Regions from separate parts of the Vallitalea guaymasensis genome, predicted to be linked through region 1. Evidence: a T-box and tRNA genes for the amino acid it is inferred to sense, from the RefSeq annotation. Region 1 holds a T-box; the other holds one or more tRNA genes.
What was found. The T-box of region 1 lies ahead of HYG85_RS00315 (methionine--tRNA ligase). A T-box ahead of a tRNA ligase gene usually reads a tRNA of that ligase, here a tRNA-Met.
Positions count from the first base shown of each region.

Region 2: it has a tRNA-Met gene. The T-box ahead of HYG85_RS00315 (methionine--tRNA ligase) is inferred to sense a tRNA for this amino acid. The anticodon was not compared.

Region 1 is NZ_CP058561.1:52,757-68,424, reverse strand. It holds gene HYG85_RS00325 (Rqc2 family fibronectin-binding protein) at 1-1,333, opposite strand, end outside; gene HYG85_RS00320 (citrate/2-methylcitrate synthase) at 1,807-3,165, shown strand; T-box leader at 3,335-3,586, shown strand; gene HYG85_RS00315 (methionine--tRNA ligase) at 3,696-5,693, shown strand; gene HYG85_RS00310 (ABC transporter substrate-binding protein) at 6,045-7,316, shown strand; gene HYG85_RS00305 (carbohydrate ABC transporter permease) at 7,506-8,390, shown strand; gene HYG85_RS00300 (carbohydrate ABC transporter permease) at 8,390-9,247, shown strand; gene HYG85_RS00295 (phosphodiester glycosidase family protein) at 9,244-11,760, shown strand; gene HYG85_RS00290 (LacI family DNA-binding transcriptional regulator) at 11,793-12,830, shown strand; gene HYG85_RS00285 (hypothetical protein) at 12,874-14,082, shown strand; gene HYG85_RS00280 (YicC/YloC family endoribonuclease) at 14,260-15,135, shown strand; gene remA (extracellular matrix/biofilm regulator RemA) at 15,218-15,496, shown strand; gene gmk (guanylate kinase) at 15,546-15,668, shown strand, end outside.
Region 2 is NZ_CP058561.1:2,588,613-2,604,280, reverse strand. It holds gene HYG85_RS11510 (MazG-like family protein) at 1-300, opposite strand, end outside; gene rpsR (30S ribosomal protein S18) at 490-726, opposite strand; gene HYG85_RS11500 (single-stranded DNA-binding protein) at 760-1,200, opposite strand; gene rpsF (30S ribosomal protein S6) at 1,220-1,507, opposite strand; gene HYG85_RS11490 (DUF951 domain-containing protein) at 1,700-1,876, opposite strand; gene HYG85_RS11485 (DMT family transporter) at 2,157-3,035, shown strand; tRNA gene HYG85_RS11480 (tRNA-Met) at 3,283-3,356, opposite strand; tRNA gene HYG85_RS11475 (tRNA-Cys) at 3,382-3,452, opposite strand; rRNA gene rrf (5S ribosomal RNA) at 3,496-3,613, opposite strand; tRNA gene HYG85_RS11465 (tRNA-Glu) at 3,616-3,687, opposite strand; tRNA gene HYG85_RS11460 (tRNA-Asn) at 3,698-3,769, opposite strand; rRNA gene HYG85_RS11455 (23S ribosomal RNA) at 3,903-6,801, opposite strand; gene HYG85_RS11450 (hypothetical protein) at 6,836-6,985, opposite strand; tRNA gene HYG85_RS11445 (tRNA-Ala) at 7,150-7,222, opposite strand; tRNA gene HYG85_RS11440 (tRNA-Ile) at 7,257-7,333, opposite strand; rRNA gene rrf (5S ribosomal RNA) at 7,363-7,480, opposite strand; rRNA gene HYG85_RS11430 (16S ribosomal RNA) at 7,604-9,131, opposite strand; tRNA gene HYG85_RS11425 (tRNA-Met) at 9,377-9,450, opposite strand; rRNA gene HYG85_RS11420 (23S ribosomal RNA) at 9,635-12,533, opposite strand; gene HYG85_RS11415 (hypothetical protein) at 12,568-12,717, opposite strand; rRNA gene rrf (5S ribosomal RNA) at 13,006-13,123, opposite strand; rRNA gene HYG85_RS11405 (16S ribosomal RNA) at 13,350-14,877, opposite strand; gene HYG85_RS11400 (CvpA family protein) at 15,406-15,668, opposite strand, start outside.

The DNA.
Region 1 (15,668 bases):
AACCATATTCCATTAATTCTGTACGTATCAATTGCAGATCTTCTTCTGCCTCAACAAAATTAAGAGAATTTTGTATAGATTCAAGATGGCTAATTTCACTTTTGGTATCTTTTATATGTTCAGTCAAAGCATGAAAAGTTCTTTTAAGTTTATTATATCTATTATAATATTTTGCAGCATTCTCAGAAGGTGACAAATTAGGTTTTAGGCTAATAGTGGTATCTTCGTTAGTGTAATAATTGAACGCTTTCAGCTCTTTATCTCCTTCTTTTATTGCATATATGTTAGCTGTAATTAATTCTCCTTTAATCTTATATTTATCTCTTGATTCCGTATCTTTTATCTGCTTTAACTGTAAATCTAATTTTTTATAACATCTCTCAAGATTTGTTGCTATTACTTTCTTGATATCACTGGATTTTTGGCTTATCCTTGAGGTATTAGAACTTTTGGCATAATAACTATCCAGTACATGAGAAATTGACTCATAATCTATAGATTCATAATCTCCCCCATAACTACTTAACTCAATTGACGAAAACTCTTTATATGTTCCTTCTTCATCAGTAATTATATTAGGAGTATAATCGCCTTTCTCTATTAAATTCATCAATGATTCAAAAGTGGTATATATATTAGTGAAATCACTATCAGTCAATTCACTGGTTGGTGTAGAACTATTAATACCAGCCCTATAACATATTTCCTCGGAAATCACAGGACTTATACCATTAAAAGTAAAGTAGAGAGCTTTGTGAATAATGGTATTCTTATCATTTAGTATAGCAATAAAATCCTCCGAAGTAATATTATCCAAAGGGTTTATTTTATTCTTAGCTGGAGGATAAGTATATATTCTATTAGGTAATACTTCTCTCACAGAACTAACATTAAGGGATACATGTTTTATACTATCTAAGATTCTATCATTTTCTTCACAGAAGATTATATTACTATGTCTACCCATTATTTCAATAATTAGCTTTTTGACGCATAGGTCTCCTAATTCGTTAAGGTGTTCTAGATGAATTTCTACTATTCTTTCAAAATTAGGTTGAATAACCTTAAGAATCTTACCTCCGATAATATGTTTTCTTAATAACATACAAAAATTAGGAGGATTCAATGGATTCTTTTTAGGTACTTCTGTCAGGTGAATACGTGGCATATTAGCTAAAGCTGATAATAATAATTTATATGAATTTTTATTATTTCTTATTGATATAATTAATTCGTCATTTTCAGGTTGATAAATCTTATCAATTCTACCACCAGTTATTAATTGATTAAGTTCATAAACAATATTAGAAATTACAATTCCGTCTAGTGCCATATATCAATCATTCCTTTCTAAGTATTCTTGCTAAGTAATTATAATCACAAGTATAACACTAAGTAAATTAAAAAGGAAGTAATAGCCTTAAATATATGGTATAAAAGGGTGTTTTTAAATAATTTATTGGGGGGGAGTATAAATATGCTCATTACTATTTATACATATAACAGAATATTATGACTAATAAATTACCTTAAATTATTTCATTCATTTTAATTATTAAAGCTTGCAAAGTGAATCATTTTATATTACAATAGTATACAAGTATAAATTTTATTGTGGTTGTAATTTACGGGGATTGATGGCTTTGATAATAATTTGTATGATTGTATACAATCTATAAATGTGTAAAATAAACAAGATACATTTGGTCATTTCTAATGGAACAAAAACCAATTACTTCTGGAAATCTGATTTACTTTATTAATATTTATGAATACGGAATTATAATAATACAAGGAGTTGATAGTTTGAGTAATAAAGAGATATATAGGAGAATATTGAAGTTCGCTAATTTAGCAGAAAACAATAACAAAATTGATTTTGAACTGTATGACAAATTCGGAGTAAAAAGAGGTTTAAGAAATAAGAATGGAACAGGTGTTTTAGCAGGTTTAACAGAAATTGGAGATGTAATTGGTTATAGATTAGATGATGGTGAAAAAATCCCTACACAAGGTTCTTTGCTTTATAGAGGTATTGATGTCAAAGATATAGTTGATGGATTTCAGTCAGAAGAAAGATTCGGTTTCGAAGAAGTATGTTATCTTTTACTATTCGGTTCACTTCCTACTAGTAGTGAACTTAAGGAGTTCAATGAAATATTAGGAGAGAGCAGAGAAATTCCAGAAGGTTTTACTGAAGATATGATATTAAAAGCTCCAAGCCCTAATATTATGAACAAATTAGCTAGAAGTGTTTTGGCGACTTATTCTTATGATGATAATCCAGATGATACAAGTATAGAGAATATGTTAAGACAATGTATAGAATTAATAGCCAGATTTCCAATTTTGGTTGCTTATGCATTCCAAGCGAAATCTCATTATTATGATAACAATAGTCTTTATATTCATAATACCACAAGAAATTTAAGTACTGCAGAAAACTTTTTACATATGCTACGTGTAGATAATAAATTCACTAAATCAGAAGCTGAATTACTTGATCTTTGTCTTGTACTACACGCTGAGCATGGTGGTGGTAATAACTCAGCCTTTACAGCAAGAGTAGTTTCATCTTCAGGTACAGATACTTATTCTGCTATAGCAGCTGCAATAGGATCATTAAAAGGACCTAAGCATGGTGGAGCCAACAACAAAGTTAGACAGATGATGGACGATATCAAGGCTCATATAAAAGATTGGGAAGATAAAAAGGAAATAGAAAATTATCTTACTAAAATATTAAAAAAAGAAGCAAACGATGGATCAGGACTCATCTATGGTATGGGTCATGCAATCTATACATTATCTGACCCGAGAGCTGTCATGCTTAAGAAAAAAGCTCATCAATTAGCTATTGAGAAGGATATGATGAAAGAATATAACCTATACCAATCTATAGAAAATCTAGCACCAGAAGTTTTTGCGAAAGTAAAAGGATCCTCAAAAGAGATATGTGCAAATGTAGATTTCTATTCAGGATTTGTTTATAATATGCTTCAAATTCCACCTGAATTATTTACTCCTATATTTGCTATTGCAAGAATTGGAGGATGGTGTGCACATAGAATAGAAGAATTCTATGGAGCTAACAGAATAATAAGACCTGCCTATAAGAATATTACGGAACCTAGAGATTATAAAAACATAAATAATAGGTATTAATATAATATAATGAAATAATTATTAGTCATGCTAATTATAAGAAAAGTGTTTTGCTGGTCAAAACACTTTTTCTACTTTGCAGGAGGATAAATTAATTCTAATAGATCCAAGATTTAATAATAAAAATAGTCCTTGACAAAACTCTTATCTTTTAATATACTTTTAGAAAATAAAGGCAATGAAGAGAAGAGTAATTAATTTAGAAGCTTACAGAGAGTTCCCTTGTGCTGAGATGGAACAGTGGATATTTAATGAACCAAGACTCTGAGCTGCATACGGATCTTATTAGTTGTAGGAAGTAATAAGTGATGCTATGACGTTTGTTCACGTTACAGAACTAAAGTATAATAAGTACTTGATGAGATTAGTATGGTGACATATTAATGAATTAGGGTGGTACCGCGAATAAATCGCCCCTACGAATATTTGTAGGAGGTGTTTTTTTATGAGCTTTTTTCCATGAAATCAACTTGGAATAATCCTAAATAATAAGTATGAATACAATAAAAATTATTAGAAGGAGTTTGCTTATGAAAGACAATAGAAGACAAAGACCAAGACCAGAATTTCCTAAAAAAGCTGTTGTTACAGCAGGAATGCCTTATGGTAATAAAGAATTACATTTTGGACATGTAGGAGGAGTATTTGTTCACGCTGATACTTATGCAAGATTCTTAAGAGATAGAATAGGTAAAGAAAATGTTATATTCGTATCAGGAACAGATTGTTATGGTTCTCCAATATTAGCTAGTTATAGACAACTTGTAGATGAAAATAAATTTGAAGGAACTATAGAAGATTATGTAAGACAAAACCATAATAAGCAAAGTGAAGTCTTAGAAAAGTATGAGATGAGTCTTAACTTATATGGTGCTTCTGGTTTGGACAAACCTGGAGAATTTCACAAAGAAGTTTCAGAAGATATATTCAATAAATTATATGAAAATGGTTATTTAACCAAGTTATCCACACCACAATTCTATGACCCTGAACATAAAGTATTATTGAATGGTAGACAGGTAGTTGGTAAATGCCCTATAGAAGGATGTAATTCTGACAAAGCATATGCAGATGAATGTTCAATGGGTCATATGTACATGCCTAATGAATTAATAGATCCTAAAAGCATTCTATCAGGTAAAACACCAGAACTTACAGATGTGACTAACTGGTATTTCAAATTAGATGAATATAATGATGTCTTGAAAGACAGAATCAAGGATCTAAAAGAGAATTCTAATTCTCGTAAATATCTATTGAATACTATTGAAGAATTCTTGAAGCCACCAATTATATATGTTAAGAGGAAACAGTTAGAAGATGATTTAGCTGATATACAAGATAAATTACCTAAGCATACAATAATTGATGAACCTAAAAAGCCTTCAATAACTTTTATATTCGATAATTTGGAAGATAGGGATACAGCTAGAGATGTATTTGACAAGCTTGGAATAAGATTCAGAACTGGAAAGACATTAGTTCCTTTTAGATTATCAGGAAATATTGATTGGGGAATTAAAGTGCCTGAAAAAGAAGATTTAGAAGATTTGACATTCTGGGTATGGCCGGAATCATTATGGGCACCAATTTCTTTTACTAAGACTTATTTAGATTCAATTGGTGAAGATCCAGAGAATTGGAAGGATTGGTGGCAATCAAAAGATTCAAAAGTATATCAATTCATTGGTGAAGATAATATTTATTTTTACGGTATTGCTGAAATGGGTATGTTCTTAGCATTACTTGGCATTAATAAGGATAGTTCATTAGATTGGGAAAACATTAATCTACCTCATCTGATACCTAATAATCATGTGCTATTCATGGATAAGAAAGCAAGTAGTAGTAGTGATATCAAACCACCTATGGCAGAGGAATTATTAGACTATTATACAGCAGAGCAATTAAGAATGCATTTCTTGAGCCTTGGTTTAGCTAAGAAGAGTGTAAGTTTCACACCTCAGGTATTTATGAAAGAAGAAGACAGGCAAGGACCGGATACTGTTCTAAAAGATGGTAACTTACTTACTAATGTATTCAATAGACTCATTAGATCTTGTTTCTATACATCTCAAAAGTATTTTGATTCCAAAATCCCTATGGGAGAAGTAGATGAAAAAATATTGGAGGAATCTAAAGAGGCAATACTGAATTATGAAAGACATATGTATAATCATGATTTCCATAGGATTGTCTACGTACTTGACAGCTATATAAGAAAAATGAACAAGTACTGGGTTAATAATATGAAGAAAGCTGAAGCTGACGAAGATAATGAACTTAGAGAAAAAGTTTTAATAACAGCTTTTCATGGTGTGCGTACTGCTATTACATTGATACACCCAATTGCTCCAGACAGTTGTAAAATGGTCAGAGAATATCTTAATGTTAATGAAAACATCTGGAATTGGGAGTATATATTTGATAACATATATTCCTTTATTGAAGATTATGATAACCATAAGATTAAATATCTAGAACCTAGAATAGACTTTTTTGAAAAACATGAAAGTCAATATAAATAATTAGTTCATTTCTATTGCAGAATAAAGATTGTACAACTAGATCTTTATTCTGCAATATTTTTATTTACAGCTAGTTTAAAAAAGGGTATTGACACAGCTAAGAAAAAGGAGTAATATTATTCCATAATAAGTTCTGCCAATGATGGCAGAAAAGTAAAGTTTTTTTATTTTAAGTCTAATGCCAACGATGGCAGAAGTAAAATTATTTTTTTGTCCTAAAACTGCCATCGTTGGCAAAAGAGACATATTAGTGTATAATCATAGACAGGAGGTGCGTATAACAATAGCTGCATGTAAGTGATTGACTTATCTAGAAGATATACTACAAATTATATTAAGGAGAAATTAAAAATGAAAAGAAAAATAATAAGTGTACTTTTAATAATGTGTTTAGTTGTTATATCAGCAGGATGCAAGGCTGAGAATAGTGATGAAGAAAAAGAGGTAACTTTAAACTATTATTCTCATGTTGATGAAAATGGAACACTTACCAATATTATAAATAGATTTCACGAAGAAAATCCTAATATTAAAGTTAATGTTGTTGAATTACCAGCTGATACTAATAAAAAGTTACAGATGATTAGTACAGCATTGCAGGCAGAGGATGATTCGTTGGATATGTTTGATGCGGATGTAACATGGCCTCCAATTTTTGCTTCAGCTGGCTGGGTAACAGATTTAACTGACCAATTGACACAAGATGAAAAAGATAAATATCTGCCTGGTGCAATAAATGCAAATATATATAAGGATAAATTATGGGGACTACCTTACAGAATTGATGCAGGTATGCTTTATTACAGAAAAGACTTATTGAAAAAATATAATAAGCCTGTTCCAGAAACTTGGGAAGAGTTAGTTGAAACAGCTACATATATAATGGAAAAAGAACCAGAAATGAAAGGTTTGGCAGGGTCATGGAAACAATATGAAGGTTTGACATGTAATTTAATGGAATATGTTTGGAGTTATGGTGGGGATGTTTTCGATGAAGACGGAAAAGTGATCTACAATTCCCCTGAAACTGTTAAAGCCACAAAGATGATGGTTGATATGATTAATACTTCAAAAATTACTCCAGAAGGAATTATCAACTTTGGTAGCGGTGATGCTAGAGCTCCATTTTTTGCTGGAAAATTAGTTTTTCTAAGAGACTGGCCAAGTGGATGGAACAAATCACAAGATGCAGATAAATCACAAGTAGTAGGAAAAGTTGGGATAGCACAATTACCAAAAGCAGATAAAGATGGTAACAGTTATTCTACTCTTGGTGGATGGCAAATCATGGTATCAAAATTTTCAAAGAACCAAGAAGAGGCAATAAAATTTGCTAAATTCATGGCTGGTGAAGAAGCTGAGAAAATGGAAGCTCTTGGACTAAGTCATTTACCATCTATCAAGTCATTATATGAAGATAAAGAGATTCTTGAAAAAATGCCTTTTGTTGAGAATATGTTACCAGTATTCATGAATGCTAATCCAAGACCAAAATCACCATATTATTCAGAAATCTCCAATGTACTTCAACTACAGACACAATTAGCTTTTGTAGGAGAAAAAACAGTTGAAGATGCAGTTAAAGATGCTGATAACGAGATTAAGAAGATAATCGGACAATAATATATTGAATTAATTTCAGTTAGTGATATGAAACGAGAGATTAGAGAGAACGTTGGATGGAATAATTTTCTATCGGCGTTCTAATCTTTATAGAACAAAAACTCCACTTGGATTAAATATATATAACATGTGGTGGAAGCACAATATATTAATATAACTAGAATGAATAAAAATTAGGAGTGACCGAATATGCAAAAACAGAAGGCCAAAATGGGTTATATATTCATAATACCTTCAATTGTATTAGTATTGGTTTTTATAGTATATCCTGTTATTAATACAATTAACATGAGTCTTTATGATCTTCGTATTCAGACTTTGGCAGAGGGCAAGAAATTTGTTGGGTTTGATAATTATATCAAATTATTCAGTGATAAGACTTTTATAGAGAGTTTGAAGTTTACATTGATGTTTACAGTTGTTGCTGTAACCTTGGAAACTTTGATAGGTATGATTTTTGCCTTAATCATGAATAAAGCTATTCCAGGACAAGGTATAATTAGAACTGCTGTACTAGTGCCTTGGGCTATACCTACTATAGTTTCAGGTTTGATGTGGCAGTTCATGTATAGTGATCAATATGGAATCATCAATCTTATACTAAGCAAACTTCATCTTATTCAAGATTATATACCTTGGCTTATTGAGAAAAATACAGCCATAATAGCAGTTATTATTGCGGATGTATGGAAAACTACACCTTACATGTCACTGCTTATTCTATCAGGGCTTCAAACAGTTCCTGAAAGTCTATATGAAGCGGCTTCCCTTGATGGAGCTAACAAGATACAGAGATTTTTTAGAATTACACTGCCAATAATTAAACCGGTTGTTGTTGTAGCTATATTATTTAGAGTGCTTGCTACATTCCGTATATATGATTTGGTAGTCGCACTAACAAGCGGTGGGCCAGCTGACGGAACTCAAAGTTTATCTCTATATACAATCAAGACTTATTTCAATTTTGGTAATCTTGGATATGGTGCAACATTAGCCGTAGTAACCTTTATAATTTCCCTATTGATAAGCTTTTTGTTTATGGATGCGTTGAAGACCAAGATGGAGAAGGTGTAATGATGAAAAAAAATACTAAATCAATAAAACTAAAAAAATATATTAAAGGAGTTTTGTTTGCCTTATTCTTCATATTTTTTGTTGGTGGAATCATATTTCCGTTTATATGGCAATTTTTAAATTCATTTAAGAATCAGAAAGATCTATTTAGCATTCCTCCCACATTTTGGCCATCAGAATGGACATTACAGAATTACATAGATGTCTTTGAAAGACAACCCTTTTTACTATATTTGAAAAACAGCACAGTTATTTCATTGGTAAGTACAGCATTGTCAGTGTCAATAGGATGTTTAGCAAGCTATGCTGTTTCAAGAACTGATATAAAAGGGAAAAAGGTATTCATGTTAGTGCTGCTGAGCATAACTTTACTACCACCAATAACAATTATTAATCCTATATATAAAATGATGAAGAATCTTAGATTGCTTAACACTTATTGGGGGCTGGCACTAGCTATCACAACCACACAATTACCAATGGCAGTATGGTTCTTATCAACATTTTTCAAATCAGTACCTAATACTTTAGAAGAGAGCGCAATGATTGATGGAGCATCTATTTTCAAATGCTTCTATAAAATTATCATGCCTCTTGTTGCACCGGGATTATTTACTGTAAGTATACTTGTATTCATAACTGCATGGAATCAATATCTATTTGCGCAAGTATTGAATCCATTAAAGATTAGACGTACGGTTACAGTAGGAATCACTCTTTATCAAACAGATTATACTGTTCCTTGGGGAACCATGTGTGCAGCTTCTATTGTAATCACAGTACCACTGATAATTGTTGTTCTATTACTCCAAAGAAAGATTATATCAGGTATACTTGATGGAGGAGTAAAAGAATGATGATTTATAAACATAATTATGTTGCAGGAGCCTATAAAAGAAAATTGACAAAAGGCTATTTTCAATACTTAAGGTATAATTATGGTTCTGTAAAGGTAGATAAAGCAAAAGGTAATGAAGTAATAATTGATTATGCTCTGGATCTTGCCTATAGTAAAGATAAAGTGGATAAATACCGTTACCAACATTATTATAATAAGCTTAAAGATTATTTTATGGATTTTACTCTTTTAGAAGATTATACAGATGAGGAGATATACGGTGATATACATAAAATCAGACAAGAAACATTTGATAAAGACATGAAAGATATTTATAGTAGCTATAGTTTAGATGAAGAATATATTTCAACGAATAAATTGGAAAAATTGAATTTTGATAATGCCATTATTAATTTAATTTATAGTGGTATACCAAAGAAAATAAGATACAATACTAGTGTAATCAATAAGTTGGAAATTTTGAAAACTAAGATGATGATTGCAGAAGAACTTATATTTTTAGCAGGTGACAATAAACAATTATTAACTCTTTTGCAGATAATCGTCAACAATGAGTTATTAGAGTTTAGAGATAAAAAAATAGTTATCTATGTAAAAAAAAGTAGCATTCATGATGAAGCAACAATTGATGATTATTATGATATTATGGATAATCAAGCTACTATAGAATCTAATGACTTAATTAAAAAGAATACACAAATAAAAATCTATGACAATACTTCTGTAGGAATGGATTTCAGTAAACTGGAGAAAGAAGATGCCATATTATTTGGTAAAGCCTCCAGTAATAAAACACTTGTTATAGGTCTAGGTGAGAAACATATATTTTCATTGAAAAATGTTTCTTTTGATTACTTTATATTGTCTACTGTTCAAAATGTAGTAGTTTCAAGATATACTAACATTTATAGAAACGGCAGCAGTGATATTCCATATATAATAGGTTATGTCATAAAAGAGTTTGATTGTGATTATGACTTTACTGGTAATGAAAGAATAACTATGAGCTTATTTCATTATAATTGTTTACTTAATGAATATGGTATAAAAAGATGTAGAGAGGTATTTAAATCAGGTGAAGATATTAACAACTTGCTGCCCATTAAATACATGAATTTTTATTCAACAAGTATAAAGAGGAATGATTTTCCAGAGTTTCTAATGGATAAACAACAAAGTGAAGCAGATTATAAAGTTGCAGAAAGAGAAATCTTATATGAATTTATCAATAATCATTTTAGAGGTAAATATATCTCATGTTATTATAATGCAGATAATATAGAAAAGACAACAGATGATGTTTATAATCATGAACACAATAATAATGTACTTGTAACAGGGTTGTTATTTGATGATAATGTTTCATTAAAACCTGTAGAAGCAGAAAAATTAAATAAAAGTTTGATTTCACCTAGGGAGTATTTTAAGAATGATATAGAACGAGATCTAAGATATTGCTGTAACTTTTTATATTTTGCCACGGATAATATTGTTGAAGCTTATAATTCTACAAGGAAAGAACTTCCAAATGAAAAGATTGATGTAGGTAAGATTTTTCTTGGATACAAGTATGTAAATGAAGATACTAACAGAGAAGAATATTTTCCATTATATAATAAAGCATTCATAGGCTGTACCAAATCCGGTCAAGTAATTTTCGGTAGAAGAACTTTACAAGGTGGTAAGATAATAATCAACAATGAAGAAATTACATGGGATAGAGATGATGTAAATAGTGACAATGGAAATGTCAATATCATTACTCCATATATTGATAATCAGGATTTGAGCAAGAATAATGAAGATTATAGAAAATTTTTCTATTCATATGGTAAAAATAGGTTAAATATTGTTATAATAAATAATAAAATAGTTTGTGTAAGATATGGAGAAGTATCTATACCTAGTATAGGAGTTGTTCTGTCTGTTACAGGCGATTATATAAAAAGGTTAGTAGATTCACTGGGATTGACTGGTATTAATGATGATTATTATAAAATTACTAAACCTTATAAACTGGATGTATATCTTGAAAAGCCTGAGGATATGACCCAAGGACAATGGGATGATATTAGTTGGGTTTATGGTGGAGCTACACTGCTAGTTGAAAATGGCAAGAATCTGGTTTCTAATAACCAAGTGCAAATTGAAGCATTTAAAAGAGAAGGATGGTTTCATCCTCTTTCAATGCAGACCCAAGAGACTCAAGTACAAGATTGGGTTAGAGGTCCTAGAACAGTTGTTGGTCTAACGAGAACTAATAAATTTTTTGTGTTCGTTTTTTCTGGAAGAACAAAAGAAAGTTGTGGAGCTAATTTCAATGAAATAGTTGGTATTCTAGAAAAAGAAGTAGGAGCAGTTGATTGGGTAATGAATCTAGACGGAGGAGCTTCTAGTTGTCTAAGTATGATTTATAAGAATCAACTAATTGAACTGAGCTATCCATGTACATCAGATCTTTCGTCAGCAGGAATGATAAGACCAATAAATTCTATGTTAATTATGAAATAGAATAATTTTTTCCAATAGAAAGAAGGGAAGAAATGGGAAAAAACAATTTAACCATTAAGGATATAGCTAAGAGGACAGGTTTTTCTGTTAGAACTGTATCAAGAGTTATAAACAACGGACAATACGTAAAAGAAGAAACAAGAAAAATTATTAATGATGTCATCAAAGAAACTGGTTTTGAAACAAATATATATGCAAAGAGTCTTAGAAAGAAGACAGCAAAGAATATTATACTTGTTATTGAGAAACAACAAGACCTGTATCCAGGACAATGGTATTCCAATATGTTCCAGAACATTATTAATCAAGCTTCTGCTTATGAATATAATGTTTTCATGTTTCAATTCAATATGGATGATGAAGAAGAGAATAAAAAAAATATACATCTTCTAAAATCTGGTTTTGTTGATGGTGCTATAATCCTTAACATTCAAAAAGATGATAATAAGATAAGATTATTCCAGGAATTAGGTATTCCCTATGTAACTATAGGAAAGAATTATAATTATCCCGAAAATCCATTTGTTGAAATCGATAACTATAAAGCATCATACCTTGTTACACAATATCTTATAAGAAGTGGTTGTAAGTCCATCCTTTTTTTCCTTGGTAGTAATAGGTATATTTCTAATGAGGAAAGAAGAGAAGGATTCTATACAGCTGTTTTGGATAATAAATTACAAAAGCAGGATTTTATTATATATGAAGGAATCAAGTCATATAAAGAAGCATATACAGCGTGTAATCAAATAATTGAAGAGGGTAAATTGCCAGATGCAATATTTGTGTCTGGAGATGAAAAAGCTTTTGGTGTACTAAAATCCCTTAATGAGAAGGGAATATCCATTCCTGAAGATATACAGGTTGTTGGATTTGATAATATACCTATTTCAGAATTCACTGTTCCATCTTTGACAACAGTTGAACAGAATGCCAAGGATATTTCATCTAAGGCAATAGAGATATTGATAGGTATGATAAATGAAGAAGATAATTATGATGGTGAAACAAAAATAATATTTGACCCCAAAATAATATATCGCCATACTACTAGAAAAATTGAGGAATAAACTCATATAGCATACACTTTTACAGGAAAGGAATTAATGAAATATGAATTTTGCTATGGTAATTAATGTTTACATTGATACTGATAAAAATATGATAAATGTATTCGATCATCCAACAGGTCTAGAGAGTTTTGAAGACGATAATACATTGGTAAATACAATAAAAAGTGTTAATGAATTGAAAGTAGATGATGAAGATAATCTTAAAATATATATATTTGCAATAGGAACTAATGAAGATACAACGAAAGATAGTATTATTAGAGATAAAGTAGCAGGAGTCATGAATACTTGTAGATTCCCTAATTCAATATATACTAATACAGATATCAATAATTATAGAATAAATACTCAAAATGAATTTTTTTCTGTTAAAGGCTATCCTGAAATAAGGACATTAGGATTCATGATTCCTTATTTACTGGACGAAGATATAATTATTCAAATTGATGATGATGAATTATTGAGAAAAGATTATATGGTTTATATAAAAGAAGTGTTGAACGATAATGAGGACAAATATATCTTTACTGCACCTTATGAAAAAAATGGTACCATAAGAATAAAAACAGAAGATAAATTAAAAAGCTGGAAAAAATTTTCCTCTATGGATAACGATATCATAAGACTTACCAAGGATGATAATATAAAAGAAACTTTATTTGGTTTCGGTGGAAATATGATAGTCAGAAAAGACTTCGCAGGAAAAATGTTTTATCCAGAGGATGTTCCAAGAGGTGAGGATTTCTCATTATTGTTAGCTAGTAGATTGATATATGCTAATGGTAATGAAAAAGCTGATATACATAAGGAAGATAAAATGTTCAAAGCATATTTTCTAACGGATAAGGCTGTAACAATAATCCATGAACCACCAGTAGAAGCAAAAGCTGATTTCTTATTCTACCTTGAGAAGAATCTGAAGAGATTTATCATGGAATGGAATATGTTCACTAATCAAAAAGCCATCAATAGGGAAGAGTTAAAGGACTTATCAGATTATATGAGCGAAATGATCGGATATGATGATATGGCAAAAAAGGTTAATGAAATTATAGACGAAGTAAATGATCTTAATGAATTTAACTTGGAAGACGTAGAAAAACTGCGAAGCAGATTATTAGACTATATAAATCACTACAAGGAATTAGACAGATTTACATTGTTCAAAGCTAGGCAGCATCATTATATAAATTCTATAAATGAATTGAAAAAGAATAAAGAGTTCGTCAACAAATTATTAAATAATTAATTGCAATAATAGAGGCTTTTTTCAATAGGGAAAGAGCCTTTATTATTTTAGGTTTTTTTCCTTGTCCTGTGTTGACTAGATATTTATAGTAAGGTATAATACCATAAGGATAATACCAATGAATATGAATTAAAATTTGGTGAATTTTGACTCATATCATAGAAATGAGTGATTAAAATGGTAAAAAGTATGACAGGCTTTGGTAGAGGAGAATATGTATCTAATGATAGAAAGATGACAGTTGAAATTAAATCTGTTAATCATAGATATTGTGATATCAATGTTAGAATGCCAAAGAAAATAAGCTTTCTAGAAAATAATATTAGAAACTTTGTCAAGAAAAAAGTATCTAGAGGTAAGGTGGACATATTTATCTCTTATGAAGATAATTCTGAAGGGAATGAATGTATTAAGCTTAATGAAGACCTGATAGGACAATACCTAAAGTACTTTGATATCATCAGTGAGAAGTTTGAACTTGATAACGATATAAGAGTATCTAATATCACTAGATATCCTGAAGTCATAACTATAGAAGAACAGGATGTTGATGAAGAGCTATTATGGAATCTAATGGAGAAGGCATTGACAATAGCTATAGAAAAGCTTATTTCTACTAGAACAACAGAAGGCGAATTATTGAAAAAAGATATAATACAGAAGCTTGACACTATCAATAACTTAGTTTCCAATATCAAAACTAGAGCACCATATGTTATTGAAGAGTACAAAGTCAAATTGGAAAATAGAATAAATGATTTATTAAGTAGTACTATTGATGAAGCAAGGCTTGCTGTAGAAGTTGCTATATTTGCTGATAAATGTTGTGTGGATGAAGAAATTGTTAGACTAGAGAGCCATATTGAACATATGAGACGTACTTTAGATAAAGATATTCCTATTGGTAGGAAACTCGATTTTCTTTTACAAGAAATGAATAGGGAATCAAACACGATTTTATCAAAATCAAATGATATTGAAGTTTCTACTAATGGATTAGAGCTTAAAACAGAAATAGAAAAAATCCGCGAACAAATCCAAAATATTGAATAAGTATATTCTATGTTTGTTGAATTGAATAAGCTAATCATATTAAATATTTAATTCAGTATATATAGTAAGGGAGATTAAGATAATGATTCAAATGGTTAATATTGGTTTTGGAAATATTATATCTGCTAATAGAATAATTGCAATTATTAGTCCAGAATCCGCACCTATAAAAAGAGTTATCCAGAATGGCAGGGATGATGGGAAATTAATAGATGCTACATATGGCAGAAAAACCAGAGCTGTTATTATAATGGATAGTGGTCATGTTATATTATCTGCTATTCTACCAGAGACAGTAGGACAAAGACTTATAAAAGATAATTCGGATTTAATTGAAGAGGATAAAAAAAATATGCTATAGCATATATAGAACCTAAATAATAACAAAAAACATAATTAAAGGTGATTAGATGAATAAAAAGGGTATACTCATAATTATATCAGGTTTTTCAGGCGCTGGAAAAGGTTCTGTTGTTAAAGAACTTTTATCAAAAGGAGATTACATTCTTTCAATATCTTCTACAACTAGAGCA
Region 2 (15,668 bases), 2.5 Mb from region 1:
TGATAATGTAAGTATCTCTTGTACCCATTCAGAATTCTCAGCATCCTGTAAACTAGCCAAACGTAATTTATTTATTAATTTAACATCAAGAGCTTCGTTTGAAACACCTAATCTATCCGATAATAAATAAGAAAGAATAATTATATCAGCTAAAATATCAATATTCTCATTATTGTCACCTGTATTGCCTTCAGCCATGTTTGAAAACAAAGCAGATACATTTGAAAGCAGCTGACTTTTTAACCTTTCAATAATCCTAATGGTCTTAGTAATATCAAAGTCCCCTTTATACATAGACATAACTACAGTCCCCTTTTACTTTTTATAATTATTTATATCTATTTGACATAAGTTATTTTATCTATTTACATAGATTAATCATATTATAACATTTAATGGAAGATATGAAAAGTTAAGAAATTATATTAATGAGTTCATGTCAAATAATTAATAAAGGCTCTGATTACTCAGAGCCCTAAAATATCTATATTAATCAACTGTATAAGGCATTAATGCTATATGTCTTGCTTGTTTAATAGCTACTGTTAATGCTCTTTGATGTTTAGCACAATTTCCAGTGATTCTTCTTGGAAGAATTTTTCCTCTTTCGGAAACATATCTTTTTAATTTATTTACATCTTTATAATTAATTGTTGCTTTTTTGTCTGCACAAAAAATACAAATACGTTTTTTTCTTCTTCCGCCTTTTCTTTTTTGGAAAGCCATTATTTTACCTCCTTTATAAAAATCATATTATACCTAAAATGGTAGGTCGTCATCAAAACTTTCGTCTATAGGAACAAACCCATCGGCATTATTATTCTCTGGTGCTGGAACAGATGTTTCATTTGGTTCCATAGATTTTCTTTGTTCAAATGAAGATTTACTTTCAGCAAAGTGTACCTCTTCTGTAACTACTTCAGTAAACCATCTTCTATTTCCCTGTGAATCATCGTAAGTTCTTATCTGAAGTCTTCCAACTACAGAAATAAGTTGACCTTTTTTGAAGTATTTTTCTACAAATTCTCCATCTCTTCCAAAGGATACAATGTTAATGAAATCAGCATCTGCCTCTCCATCTCGTTTGAAACGTCTGTTAACTGCTAATGTATATCTAACAATTGCGACAGGTTGAGTACTTTGTGTGTATCTCACTTCTGGATCCTTTGTTAATCTCCCCATCAATATAACTTTATTCATAAACATTACCCCCTTAAAATTAGTCTTCTAATCTCTTAAATAAGAATCTTAAAACAGGTTCCATAATACGGATTCTTTTTTCAATCTCAGCTGGCGCATCAGAAGATGATTGGAATTTAATAAAGTAATAATACCCTTCTTTTACTTTATCAATTTCGTAAGCTAGTCTTCTTTTTCCCCAGTCGTCGATTTCACCGATAGTACCACCAAATCTTTCAATATAACCTTTGATTTTTTCTAAAGCGGCTTCTTTAACTTCTGTTTCAACTTTCCCGTTGATTACAACTGCTAATTCGTAATTATTCATTAATTACACCTCCTTTTGGACTTTGGCCCTTATTAATAATAAGAGCAAGGATAATAATCATTACAATAATGATTATATAGCTTGACATAAAATTACTATTTTATCGTCACACTACAATTTAATATATTAACACAGTTCTTCACATTATGCAATAAGAAATTTATATTTTATACTAATATATAAAGGATATCACTATTCTTTGATATTTTTGATATTCTTTTCTAATTTCTTTCTTGGGATCATTACCTGGTGACCGCATCCTAAACATTTTATTCTAAAATCAATTCCAGTTCTAAGTACTTCCCATTCATGGCTTCCACAAGGATGTTGTTTTTTTAAGTGTATAATATTTCCTACTTTTATATCCATCATTAATCACCTCTATTAATTATTAACTTTTATTAATAAAATTATCCTGCATACTATTATAAATTAAATCCATGTAATAGTAAATATAATCTGTGTTTAAATAATATGCATATTCAATATTTTTATTTACCTGTATCACTATCTCATGTTATAGTTATGCTATCAAGCAAAAGTTTTGATGAATATTACATTAAGAAAGGAATTAATTAGAATCAGTAGTTTTTTATAACTAACATAACTTTAGTTTTGTTTGGGTATCTCTAATTTGTGGTGAATACATATGTTAAAATCAAAAAAATATTTATACGAAGGTCTTTTATTTATTGTAGCAATAATCTGGGGTAGTGGATTCATAGCCTCCAAAATAGCTTTAAACATGGGGGCTACTCCTATATTAATACTAACCCTAAGATTCTTGACCGCAGCCATTATGCTTAGTATTATTTTCTTTAAACATCTTAAAACTATCTCAAAATCAGATATTATAGATGGTTTTATTGTTGGCTTATTCCTCTTTCTAGGTTTTATATTTCAAACCTTTGGAATACTATATACTACGCCATCAAAAAATGCTTTTTTAACAGGTGTAAATGTAATTATCGTTCCATTCTTATGTTGGATACTATACTGTAAGAAGCCCCCACTTAAATCATTTTTATCAGCGATCATTTGTTTTATTGGAATTGGTTTATTAACATTAGATACAGCTACAGGTGTTAATTTAGGTGATTTACTAACTTTGATATGTGCTGTTTTCTTTGCACTGCATATAGTATTTAATGGTCATTATAGTAAGAAAATCAATCCTATAAAACTTTCTATTATACAGATGTATGTAGCATTTATTTTATCTTTAATATCCTTTGTTGTAATGGACATTAATACGGTTAAATTGGACATAACCCCAAATGCTATTTTAGCTATTCTATATTTAGGTATTTTCTGTACTTCTATTGCATTCTTCATTCAGACTTATGCTCAGAAGAAAGTACCAGCTAATAAAGCAGCAATATTCTTATCAACTGAATCTGTATTTGGAACAATCTTTTCTGTAATATTATTGAAGGAATCACTGAATATCAAATTAATATTAGGCTGTATTGTTATCTTTATAGCTATACTTATATCAGAAGTTGAAATGAAAAAGAAACAATGCTAATAACAAATCTTATCTTTGTAGATGATAATTGTATTGATTATCATCTATTTATTTTTGCCTAATCTATACTTACTCTAATAGAAAAGTAAATTATTAGATGAACAATATATTACTTCCCCTAATAAATCAGTATAGTATCCTTCTATATATGATTAATTATAGACAATCATAATAGCTATTTACTATTAATTACAGATTCTTATGTTAGATAAGAGCAATAAAAAAACAGCTAATAAGCTGTTAGTAATTGCGGAGAAAGGATTTGAACCTTTGACCTTCGGGTTATGAGCCCGACGAGCTACCAGACTGCTCCACTCCGCGCCATTATAAAATTAAAATGTTTCGAAGGCGCCAATCGGATTTGAACCGATGATGAAGGTGTTGCAGACCTCTGCCTTACCACTTGGCTATGGCGCCATAATTTATTATATGCATAGTGCATTAATTTTGTCAATAACAAAATCGGCAGCCATCTACTCTCCCAAGTCGTCTCCAACTAAGTACCATCGACCGTTTATGTCTTAACCATCGTGTTCGGTATGAGAACGGGTGTTTCCCATAAACGCATTACCACCGAAAATGACTCGTAGGGGAATCGAACCCCTGTTACCGCCGTGAAAGGGCGGTGTCTTAACCGCTTGACCAACGAGCCTTATTATAAACTCCCCGAGTGGGACTCGAACCTACAACCCTTCGGTTAACAGCCGAATGCTCTACCATTGAGCTATCGAGGAATACTTTTACATAAACATTCAAAACAACACATTGTCATCAACAAATCATCTTATCAACCTTTGCAAAGCTACATAACTTATATATCTTAACTCTTAGCTTAACTATCATACACTCAAATCTCTTTGATGTACTTAGGTCAAGCCCTCGACCTATTAGTATCGGTCAGCTGAACATGTTACCATGCTTACACCTCCGACCTATCAACCTTGTAGTCTTCAAGGGGTCTTACTACCTTTCGGTATGGGATATCTTATCTTGAGGGGGGCTTCACGCTTAGATGCCTTCAGCGTTTATCCCTTCCAAACTTGGCTACTCTGCTATGCACTTGGTAATACAACAGATACACCAGCGGTTCGTCCATCCCGGTCCTCTCGTACTAAGGACAGCTCCTCTCAAATATCCTGCGCCCACGACGGATAGGGACCGAACTGTCTCACGACGTTCTGAACCCAGCTCGCGTACCGCTTTAATGGGCGAACAGCCCAACCCTTGGGACCTACTTCAGCCCCAGGATGCGATGAGCCGACATCGAGGTGCCAAACCACTCCGTCGATGTGAACTCTTGGGAGTGATAAGCCTGTTATCCCCGGGGTAGCTTTTATCCGTTGAGCGATGGCAATCCCACTTTCATACCACCGGATCACTAAGTCCTACTTTCGTACCTGCTCCACCCGTCGGTGTCACAGTCAAGCCATCTTCTGCCTTTGCACTCTTCGAATGGTTTCCAACCATTCTGAGATGACCTTTGAGCGCCTCCGATACCTTTTCGGAGGCGACCGCCCCAGTCAAACTCCCCACCTGACATTGTCCCTACACCAGTTTATGGTGCCAGGTTAGAAATCCAGTACTACAAGGGAGGTATCCCAACATCGACTCCACAAAGACTGGCGTCCTTGCTTCAAAGTCTCCCTCCTATCCTGTACATGTAATACCGAATCCCAGTATCAAGCTGGAGTAAAGCTCCACGGGGTCTTTCCGTCCTGTCGCGGGTAACCAGCATCTTCACTGGTACTACAATTTCACCGGGCGCGTTGTCGAGACAGTGCCCAAATCGTTACGCCTTTCGTGCGGGTCGGAACTTACCCGACAAGGAATTTCGCTACCTTAGGACCGTTATAGTTACGGCCGCCGTTTACTGGGGCTTAAATTCAGAGCTTCGCTTGCGCTAACCCCTCCTCTTAACCTTCCAGCACCGGGCAGGCGTCAGCCCCTATACTTCACCTTTCGGTTTTGCAGAGACCTGTGTTTTTGCTAAACAGTCGCTTGGGCCTATTCTCTGCGGCCTCTATAAAGAGGCACTCCTTATCCCTAAGTTACGGAGTCATTTTGCCGAGTTCCTTAACAACGCTTCTCCCGTCGGCCTTAGGATTCTCTCCTCATCTACCTGTGTCGGTTTACGGTACGGGCACATACAAAACAATAGCGGCTTTTCTTGACAGTATGGATTCAGAGACTTCCCTACTTTTATTTCGGTCCTGTTCGTACTTCAGAAACGGACGGCGGATTTTCCTTCCATCCTATCCTTTGTACTTAAACGGGTTTTTCCATTCCCCGATTCTCTTATCCTCCTGTGTCCCCACAGTTCTGTTTGCATGCGGTACAGGAATTTCAACCTGTTGTCCATCGACTACGGCTTTCGCCCTCGCCTTAGGTCCCGACTTACCCAGAGAAGATCAGCTTTACTCTGGAAACCTTAGATATTCGGCCGAGAAGATTCTCACTTCTCTCTCGCTACTCATTCCGGCATTCTCTCTTCTTAATAGTCCACTGCTCCTTACGGTACAGCTTCTTCCCTTTTAAGAATGCTCCTCTACCACTGATATTACTATCAATCCACAGCTTCGGTGTCATGTTTTAGCCCCGGACATTTTCGGCGCAAGATCTCTCGACTAGTGAGCTATTACGCACTCTTTGAATGTATGGCTGCTTCTAAGCCAACATCCTAGTTGTCTTCGAAATCTCACATCCTTTCCCACTTAACATGTACTTTGGGACCTTAGCTGGTGGTCTGGGCTCTTTCCCTTTTGACTACCCAACTTATCTCGCGCAGTCTGACTCCTGATGAGCATCTATATGGCATTCGGAGTTTGATATGTTTTGGTAAGCTTCGCAGCCCCCTAGACAATTCAGTGCTCTACCTCCATTAGACTCCATCAAGGCTAGCCCTAAAGCTATTTCGAGGAGAACCAGCTATCTCCGGGTTCGATTGGAATTTCTCCGCTACCCACAGCTCATCCCCACGTTTTTCAACACGTGTGGGTTCGGACCTCCATTACCTTTTACGGTAACTTCATCCTGGCCATGGGTAGGTCACCCGGTTTCGGGTCTACATACACTGACTTAACGCCCTGTTAAGACTTGGCTTCCCTTCGGCTCCAGACCTTTAGTCCTTAACCTTGCCAGTATACGTAACTCGCCGGACCGTTCTACAAAAAGTACGCCGTCGATCATATATAGATCTTCGACTGCTTGTAAACATAGGGTTTCAGGTTCTCTTTCACTCCCCTCCCGGGGTTCTTTTCACCGTTCCTTCACAGTACTATTCGCTATCGGTCACTAGGTAGTATTTAGCCTTGGGGGGTGGTCCCCCCAGCTTCACACAGGGTTTCTCGTGTCCCGTGCTACTCTGGATCCTGCCAGCTCTTTTGAATTTTCACCTACCGGACTTTCACCGTCTTTGGTTGGCTTTCCCAAAACCATTCGGTTAATTCTCAAGATACCTTATGCAGTCCACAACCCCTAATAACTAGGTTATTAGGTTTGGGCTCTTCCCCTTTCGCTCGCCGCTACTCAGAGAATCGATGTTTCTTTCTACTCCTTCGGGTACTTAGATGTTTCAGTTCCCCGAGTTCCCCCTGCATAGCTATGTATTCACTATGCAGTAACTAGGTATTTCCTAGCCAGGTTTCCCCATTCGGATATCTCCGGCTCGATGGCTATTTGCGCCTCCCCGAAGCTTTTCGCAGCTTATCACGTCCTTCATCGGCTCCTAGTGCCAAGGCATCCACCCTATGCTCTTATTAGCTTGACCTATGTTTAGTCATCTAAGAGCTAAGATTTACAAGTTATTTTATAGAATCTTTTGATTCTCGTAGCTTGTTGTTGCTTTGGTTTTTCTTGTTTTCACAGTTTTCCATATGCGACATATGGTTACTATTTATTTCAAGGATATTGATTATTTGATGTCTAGTTATTTCTTCTTCTCTTCTTATCAATGACTTATCATCAATAGTCCGATTGGATTAATAACTTACAATGTGTAGTTTTCAATGTTCATTTAAGAGTCGGCTTTGCAGATGCAAAACTTAATCTTTTTCAAACAGCTTAGCTATGTTATCACAGCTTGCTTTGTTTGTCAAGTCTCTTTTTCAAGAGACAGTGGAGATAAGGAGATTCGAACTCCTGACCCCCTGCTTGCAAGGCAGGTGCTCTCCCAACTGAGCTATACCCCCAGGGTCATTTATGTTATATTATTTAATTTTATTTTGGTGGGCTCAAGTGGACTCGAACCACCGACCTCACGCTTATCAGGCGTGCGCTCTAACCAGCTGAGCTATGAGCCCATAACACGCTAGGCGTGTAAGTATTTGTAATCTGGCAGCCACCTACTCTCCCAGGTCGTCTCCAACCAAGTACCATCGGCCGTTAATGGCTTAACCATCGTGTTCGGTATGAGAACGGGTGTTTCCCAAAAACGCATCGCCACCAGAAATTTTCTGTATTCTTTTGTGTTCCTTGAATACTCAACAGTGAAACAACTAATTACCTTAGTCTTTTACCTAAGTCCTTAGTGCTTTTATAAGATTAGCCTCGGCTTCTCTTATTTTCCTTAGAAAGGAGGTGATCCAGCCGCACCTTCCGATACGGCTACCTTGTTACGACTTCACCCTAGTCATCGGCTTCACCTTCGACAGCTCTCTCTTTGCAGTTGAGTCACTGGCTTCGGGCGCTTCCAACTCCCATGGTGTGACGGGCGGTGTGTACAAGGCCCGGGAACGTATTCACCGCGACATTCTGATTCGCGATTACTAGCGATTCCAACTTCATGTAGTCGAGTTGCAGACTACAATCCGAACTGGGACGGCTTTTTTGGGATTTGCTCCATGTCACCATTTTGCTTCCCTTTGTCACCGCCATTGTAGCACGTGTGTAGCCCAAATCATAAGGGGCATGATGATTTGACGTCATCCCCACCTTCCTCCGAGTTGTCCCCGGCAGTCTCTCTAGAGTCCCCAACTTAACTTGCTGGCTACTAAAGATAAGGGTTGCGCTCGTTGCGGGACTTAACCCAACATCTCACGACACGAGCTGACGACAACCATGCACCACCTGTCTCTTCTGTCCCGAAGGAAAGTTCCGATTAAGGAACGGTCAGAAGGATGTCAAGATTTGGTAAGGTTCTTCGCGTTGCTTCGAATTAAACCACATGCTCCACCGCTTGTGCGGGCCCCCGTCAATTCCTTTGAGTTTCAATCTTGCGATCGTACTCCCCAGGTGGAATGCTTAATGCGTTTGCTGCGGCACCGAGGTTCGACCCCCGACACCTAGCATTCATCGTTTACGGCGTGGACTACCAGGGTATCTAATCCTGTTCGCTCCCCACGCTTTCGTGCCTCAGCGTCAGTTACAGTCCAGAAAGCCGCCTTCGCCACTGGTGTTCCTCCTAATATCTACGCATTTCACCGCTACACTAGGAATTCCGCTTTCCTCTCCTGCACTCTAGCAAAGCAGTTTCAAATGCAGTCCCGAGGTTGAGCCTCGGGCTTTCACATCTGACTTACTTCGCCGCCTACGCACCCTTTACACCCAGTAAATCCGGATAACGCTTGCCCCCTACGTATTACCGCGGCTGCTGGCACGTAGTTAGCCGGGGCTTCTTAGTCAGGTACTGTCACTATCTTCCCTGCTGATAGAAGTTTACGATCCGAAAACCTTCTTCCTTCACGCGGCGTCGCTGCATCAGGGTTTCCCCCATTGTGCAATATTCCCCACTGCTGCCTCCCGTAGGAGTTTGGGCCGTGTCTCAGTCCCAATGTGGCCGATCACCCTCTCAGGTCGGCTACTGATCGTCGCCTAGGTAAGCCGTTACCTTACCTACTAGCTAATCAGACGCGGGTCCATCCTATGCTACCGGAGTTTTTACCACTGAGTCATGCGACTCTGTGGTCTTATGCGGTATTAGCACACTTTTCAATGTGTTATCCCCCTGCATAGGGCAGGTTACCCACGCGTTACTCACCCGTCCGCCGCTTTCCACTATCTAAATCACCCGAAGGTTCAATAGATAGCTTCTCGCTCGACTTGCATGTGTTAAGCACGCCGCCAGCGTTCATCCTGAGCCAGGATCAAACTCTCATGTTAAAGTTTCATCTTGACCAGATTGCTCTGGCTTTATATTTTATAGACTATCGTCTTATCCATTAATTTACTAAGGAATTTTCTTGGGTAAAACTTATTACTAAGTTTTTGGTTGTTTCACTGTTCAGTTTTCAAGGTTCTGTGTTGTTGAGACAACGAAGTATATTTTATCATATACATTGCAATGTGTCAACAATTTTTTTTAGTTTTTTTCTTTTTTTGCAAACTAATTAATAAATTAGCTTGAATAGCGGAGAACGGAGTCGAACCGTTGACACTACGGGTATGAACCGTATGCTCTAGCCATCTGAGCTACTCCGCCAGATGTTATTATAATTATTGGTAAAAAATAGTTAGGATATTCCTAACTTTTAATTATTATATAAACATTCAAAACAACACATTGTTTAACAACAAATCATCATATCAACCTCTGCAAAGCTACATAACTTATATATCTTAACTCTTAGCTTAACTATCATACATTCAAATCTCTTTGATGTACTTAGGTCAAGCCCTCGACCTATTAGTATCGGTCAGCTGAACATGTTACCATGCTTACACCTCCGACCTATCAACCTTGTAGTCTTCAAGGGGTCTTACTACCTTTCGGTATGGGATATCTTATCTTGAGGGGGGCTTCACGCTTAGATGCCTTCAGCGTTTATCCCTTCCAAACTTGGCTACTCTGCTATGCACTTGGTAATACAACAGATACACCAGCGGTTCGTCCATCCCGGTCCTCTCGTACTAAGGACAGCTCCTCTCAAATATCCTGCGCCCACGACGGATAGGGACCGAACTGTCTCACGACGTTCTGAACCCAGCTCGCGTACCGCTTTAATGGGCGAACAGCCCAACCCTTGGGACCTACTTCAGCCCCAGGATGCGATGAGCCGACATCGAGGTGCCAAACCACTCCGTCGATGTGAACTCTTGGGAGTGATAAGCCTGTTATCCCCGGGGTAGCTTTTATCCGTTGAGCGATGGCAATCCCACTTTCATACCACCGGATCACTAAGTCCTACTTTCGTACCTGCTCCACCCGTCGGTGTCACAGTCAAGCCATCTTCTGCCTTTGCACTCTTCGAATGGTTTCCAACCATTCTGAGATGACCTTTGAGCGCCTCCGATACCTTTTCGGAGGCGACCGCCCCAGTCAAACTCCCCACCTGACATTGTCCCTACACCAGTTTATGGTGCCAGGTTAGAAATCCAGTACTACAAGGGAGGTATCCCAACATCGACTCCACAAAGACTGGCGTCCTTGCTTCAAAGTCTCCCTCCTATCCTGTACATGTAATACCGAATCCCAGTATCAAGCTGGAGTAAAGCTCCACGGGGTCTTTCCGTCCTGTCGCGGGTAACCAGCATCTTCACTGGTACTACAATTTCACCGGGCGCGTTGTCGAGACAGTGCCCAAATCGTTACGCCTTTCGTGCGGGTCGGAACTTACCCGACAAGGAATTTCGCTACCTTAGGACCGTTATAGTTACGGCCGCCGTTTACTGGGGCTTAAATTCAGAGCTTCGCTTGCGCTAACCCCTCCTCTTAACCTTCCAGCACCGGGCAGGCGTCAGCCCCTATACTTCACCTTTCGGTTTTGCAGAGACCTGTGTTTTTGCTAAACAGTCGCTTGGGCCTATTCTCTGCGGCCTCTATAAAGAGGCACTCCTTATCCCTAAGTTACGGAGTCATTTTGCCGAGTTCCTTAACAACGCTTCTCCCGTCGGCCTTAGGATTCTCTCCTCATCTACCTGTGTCGGTTTACGGTACGGGCACATACAAAACAATAGCGGCTTTTCTTGACAGTATGGATTCAGAGACTTCCCTACTTTTATTTCGGTCCTGTTCGTACTTCAGAAACGGACGGCGGATTTTCCTTCCATCCTATCCTTTGTACTTAAACGGGTTTTTCCATTCCCCGATTCTCTTATCCTCCTGTGTCCCCACAGTTCTGTTTGCATGCGGTACAGGAATTTCAACCTGTTGTCCATCGACTACGGCTTTCGCCCTCGCCTTAGGTCCCGACTTACCCAGAGAAGATCAGCTTTACTCTGGAAACCTTAGATATTCGGCCGAGAAGATTCTCACTTCTCTCTCGCTACTCATTCCGGCATTCTCTCTTCTTAATAGTCCACTGCTCCTTACGGTACAGCTTCTTCCCTTTTAAGAATGCTCCTCTACCACTGATATTACTATCAATCCACAGCTTCGGTGTCATGTTTTAGCCCCGGACATTTTCGGCGCAAGATCTCTCGACTAGTGAGCTATTACGCACTCTTTGAATGTATGGCTGCTTCTAAGCCAACATCCTAGTTGTCTTCGAAATCTCACATCCTTTCCCACTTAACATGTACTTTGGGACCTTAGCTGGTGGTCTGGGCTCTTTCCCTTTTGACTACCCAACTTATCTCGCGCAGTCTGACTCCTGATGAGCATCTATATGGCATTCGGAGTTTGATATGTTTTGGTAAGCTTCGCAGCCCCCTAGACAATTCAGTGCTCTACCTCCATTAGACTCCATCAAGGCTAGCCCTAAAGCTATTTCGAGGAGAACCAGCTATCTCCGGGTTCGATTGGAATTTCTCCGCTACCCACAGCTCATCCCCACGTTTTTCAACACGTGTGGGTTCGGACCTCCATTACCTTTTACGGTAACTTCATCCTGGCCATGGGTAGGTCACCCGGTTTCGGGTCTACATACACTGACTTAACGCCCTGTTAAGACTTGGCTTCCCTTCGGCTCCAGACCTTTAGTCCTTAACCTTGCCAGTATACGTAACTCGCCGGACCGTTCTACAAAAAGTACGCCGTCGATCATATATAGATCTTCGACTGCTTGTAAACATAGGGTTTCAGGTTCTCTTTCACTCCCCTCCCGGGGTTCTTTTCACCGTTCCTTCACAGTACTATTCGCTATCGGTCACTAGGTAGTATTTAGCCTTGGGGGGTGGTCCCCCCAGCTTCACACAGGGTTTCTCGTGTCCCGTGCTACTCTGGATCCTGCCAGCTCTTTTGAATTTTCACCTACCGGACTTTCACCGTCTTTGGTTGGCTTTCCCAAAACCATTCGGTTAATTCTCAAGATACCTTATGCAGTCCACAACCCCTAATAACTAGGTTATTAGGTTTGGGCTCTTCCCCTTTCGCTCGCCGCTACTCAGAGAATCGATGTTTCTTTCTACTCCTTCGGGTACTTAGATGTTTCAGTTCCCCGAGTTCCCCCTGCATAGCTATGTATTCACTATGCAGTAACTAGGTATTTCCTAGCCAGGTTTCCCCATTCGGATATCTCCGGCTCGATGGCTATTTGCGCCTCCCCGAAGCTTTTCGCAGCTTATCACGTCCTTCATCGGCTCCTAGTGCCAAGGCATCCACCCTATGCTCTTATTAGCTTGACCTATGTTTAGTCATCTAAGAGCTAAGATTTACAAGTTATTTTATAGAATCTTTTGATTCTCGTAGCTTGTTGTTGCTTTGGTTTTTCTTGTTTTCACAGTTTTCCATATGCGACATATGGTTACTATTTATTTCAAGGATATTGATTATTTGATGTCTAGTTATTTCTTCTTCTCTTCTTATCAATGACTTATCATCAATAACAGATCAGATTAATAACTTACAATGTGTAGTTTTCAATGTTCATTTAAGAGTCGGCTTTACGTATGTAAAACGATCTCTTTCATTATAAATCTTTTTTTGTTTCTTTGTTTGGCTTGTGTTAAGCGCTAGGATATATTATCATAGTCACCAGCGTTGTGTCAAGCACTTTTTTATTTTTTTTTACTTACATTTCCTATAACTGATAACTAAATTCTTTAATCATCTTAAAGAATTTTGATAGTGTCATATGAAGTTAAAGTAAAACTGGTAATCTGGCAGCCACCTACTCTCCCAGGTCGTCTCCAACCAAGTACCATCGGCCGTTAATGGCTTAACCATCGTGTTCGGTATGAGAACGGGTGTTTCCCAAAAACGCATCGCCACCAGAAATTTTCTGTATTCTTTTGTTGTTCCTTGAATACTCAACAGTGAAACAATCAATTAATATTTTAACTTTAGTAAATCTTGATTTGATTTTCTCTGTGATTCTTAGAGAATATCAAATTTTAGATGAACTTAGTTAAAAAATTAATCTCCACTTAATTAATTAGTTTTATTCCATAAGTCCTTAGTGCTTTTATAAGATTAGCCTCGGCTTCTCTTATTTTCCTTAGAAAGGAGGTGATCCAGCCGCACCTTCCGATACGGCTACCTTGTTACGACTTCACCCTAGTCATCGGCTTCACCTTCGACAGCTCTCTCTTTGCAGTTGAGTCACTGGCTTCGGGCGCTTCCAACTCCCATGGTGTGACGGGCGGTGTGTACAAGGCCCGGGAACGTATTCACCGCGACATTCTGATTCGCGATTACTAGCGATTCCAACTTCATGTAGTCGAGTTGCAGACTACAATCCGAACTGGGACGGCTTTTTTGGGATTTGCTCCATGTCACCATTTTGCTTCCCTTTGTCACCGCCATTGTAGCACGTGTGTAGCCCAAATCATAAGGGGCATGATGATTTGACGTCATCCCCACCTTCCTCCGAGTTGTCCCCGGCAGTCTCTCTAGAGTCCCCAACTTAACTTGCTGGCTACTAAAGATAAGGGTTGCGCTCGTTGCGGGACTTAACCCAACATCTCACGACACGAGCTGACGACAACCATGCACCACCTGTCTCTTCTGTCCCGAAGGAAAGTTCCGATTAAGGAACGGTCAGAAGGATGTCAAGATTTGGTAAGGTTCTTCGCGTTGCTTCGAATTAAACCACATGCTCCACCGCTTGTGCGGGCCCCCGTCAATTCCTTTGAGTTTCAATCTTGCGATCGTACTCCCCAGGTGGAATGCTTAATGCGTTTGCTGCGGCACCGAGGTTCGACCCCCGACACCTAGCATTCATCGTTTACGGCGTGGACTACCAGGGTATCTAATCCTGTTCGCTCCCCACGCTTTCGTGCCTCAGCGTCAGTTACAGTCCAGAAAGCCGCCTTCGCCACTGGTGTTCCTCCTAATATCTACGCATTTCACCGCTACACTAGGAATTCCGCTTTCCTCTCCTGCACTCTAGCAAAGCAGTTTCAAATGCAGTCCCGAGGTTGAGCCTCGGGCTTTCACATCTGACTTACTTCGCCGCCTACGCACCCTTTACACCCAGTAAATCCGGATAACGCTTGCCCCCTACGTATTACCGCGGCTGCTGGCACGTAGTTAGCCGGGGCTTCTTAGTCAGGTACTGTCACTATCTTCCCTGCTGATAGAAGTTTACGATCCGAAAACCTTCTTCCTTCACGCGGCGTCGCTGCATCAGGGTTTCCCCCATTGTGCAATATTCCCCACTGCTGCCTCCCGTAGGAGTTTGGGCCGTGTCTCAGTCCCAATGTGGCCGATCACCCTCTCAGGTCGGCTACTGATCGTCGCCTAGGTAAGCCGTTACCTTACCTACTAGCTAATCAGACGCGGGTCCATCCTATGCTACCGGAGTTTTTACCACCGAGTCATGCGACTCTGTGGTCTTATGCGGTATTAGCACACTTTTCAATGTGTTATCCCCCTGCATAGGGCAGGTTACCCACGCGTTACTCACCCGTCCGCCGCTTTCCACTATCTAAATCACCCGAAGGTTCAATAGATAGCTTCTCGCTCGACTTGCATGTGTTAAGCACGCCGCCAGCGTTCATCCTGAGCCAGGATCAAACTCTCATGTTAAAGTTTCATCTTGACCAGATTGCTCTGGCTTATATTTTATAGACTATCGTCTTTATCCATTAATTTACTAAGGAATTTTCTTGGGTAAAACTTATTACTAAGTTTTTGGTTGTTTCACTGTTCAGTTTTCAAGGTTCTGTGTTGTTCCTGTGTTTGCTGCCTTATTTGTCAGCGAAGAGAATTATATCACCCCACATAATCAAAGTCAAGCGTTTTTCAAATATTTTTTAATCAGTAATTAATATTTATAAATTATATATGGTGTAAACCCTGTTATATACTGGCTTTACACCATCTGATAAATGTATAAAACTAAAATATATTTTTTCCTATATTAATTCAAATTATGCTGTTTCTATAGAAAAAAAATTTATTTTTATTTAAAATTTATTTATGAAGTACTTAAAGTAAAAACTAAATAAAGCCTAAATCCTACTTTAGGATCTAGACTTTTTACCCTACCATAAAAAACATTCTATAATTGAATTACTTTTAATTTATTTACAGCTATTAATTGAAATTGGATATCTATACAATACTCTTTTTAATATTAGTAACAAAATTCATCAATAAATTATTATCATATAAATATCTAGCAACTTCAGACACTTTTAATGTATCAAAAACATTGTTCAGATTTGGATTAGTACTCATTAGAGAAATAACCAAGAATAAAATCCATACTATTATAACTCCTTTGATAGCACCTAGAACTAATCCTCCTATTTTATTTATTTGATTAAGAACTGGTAATTTACTAACTAAATCAAGTAGATTAATTATTATCTTAA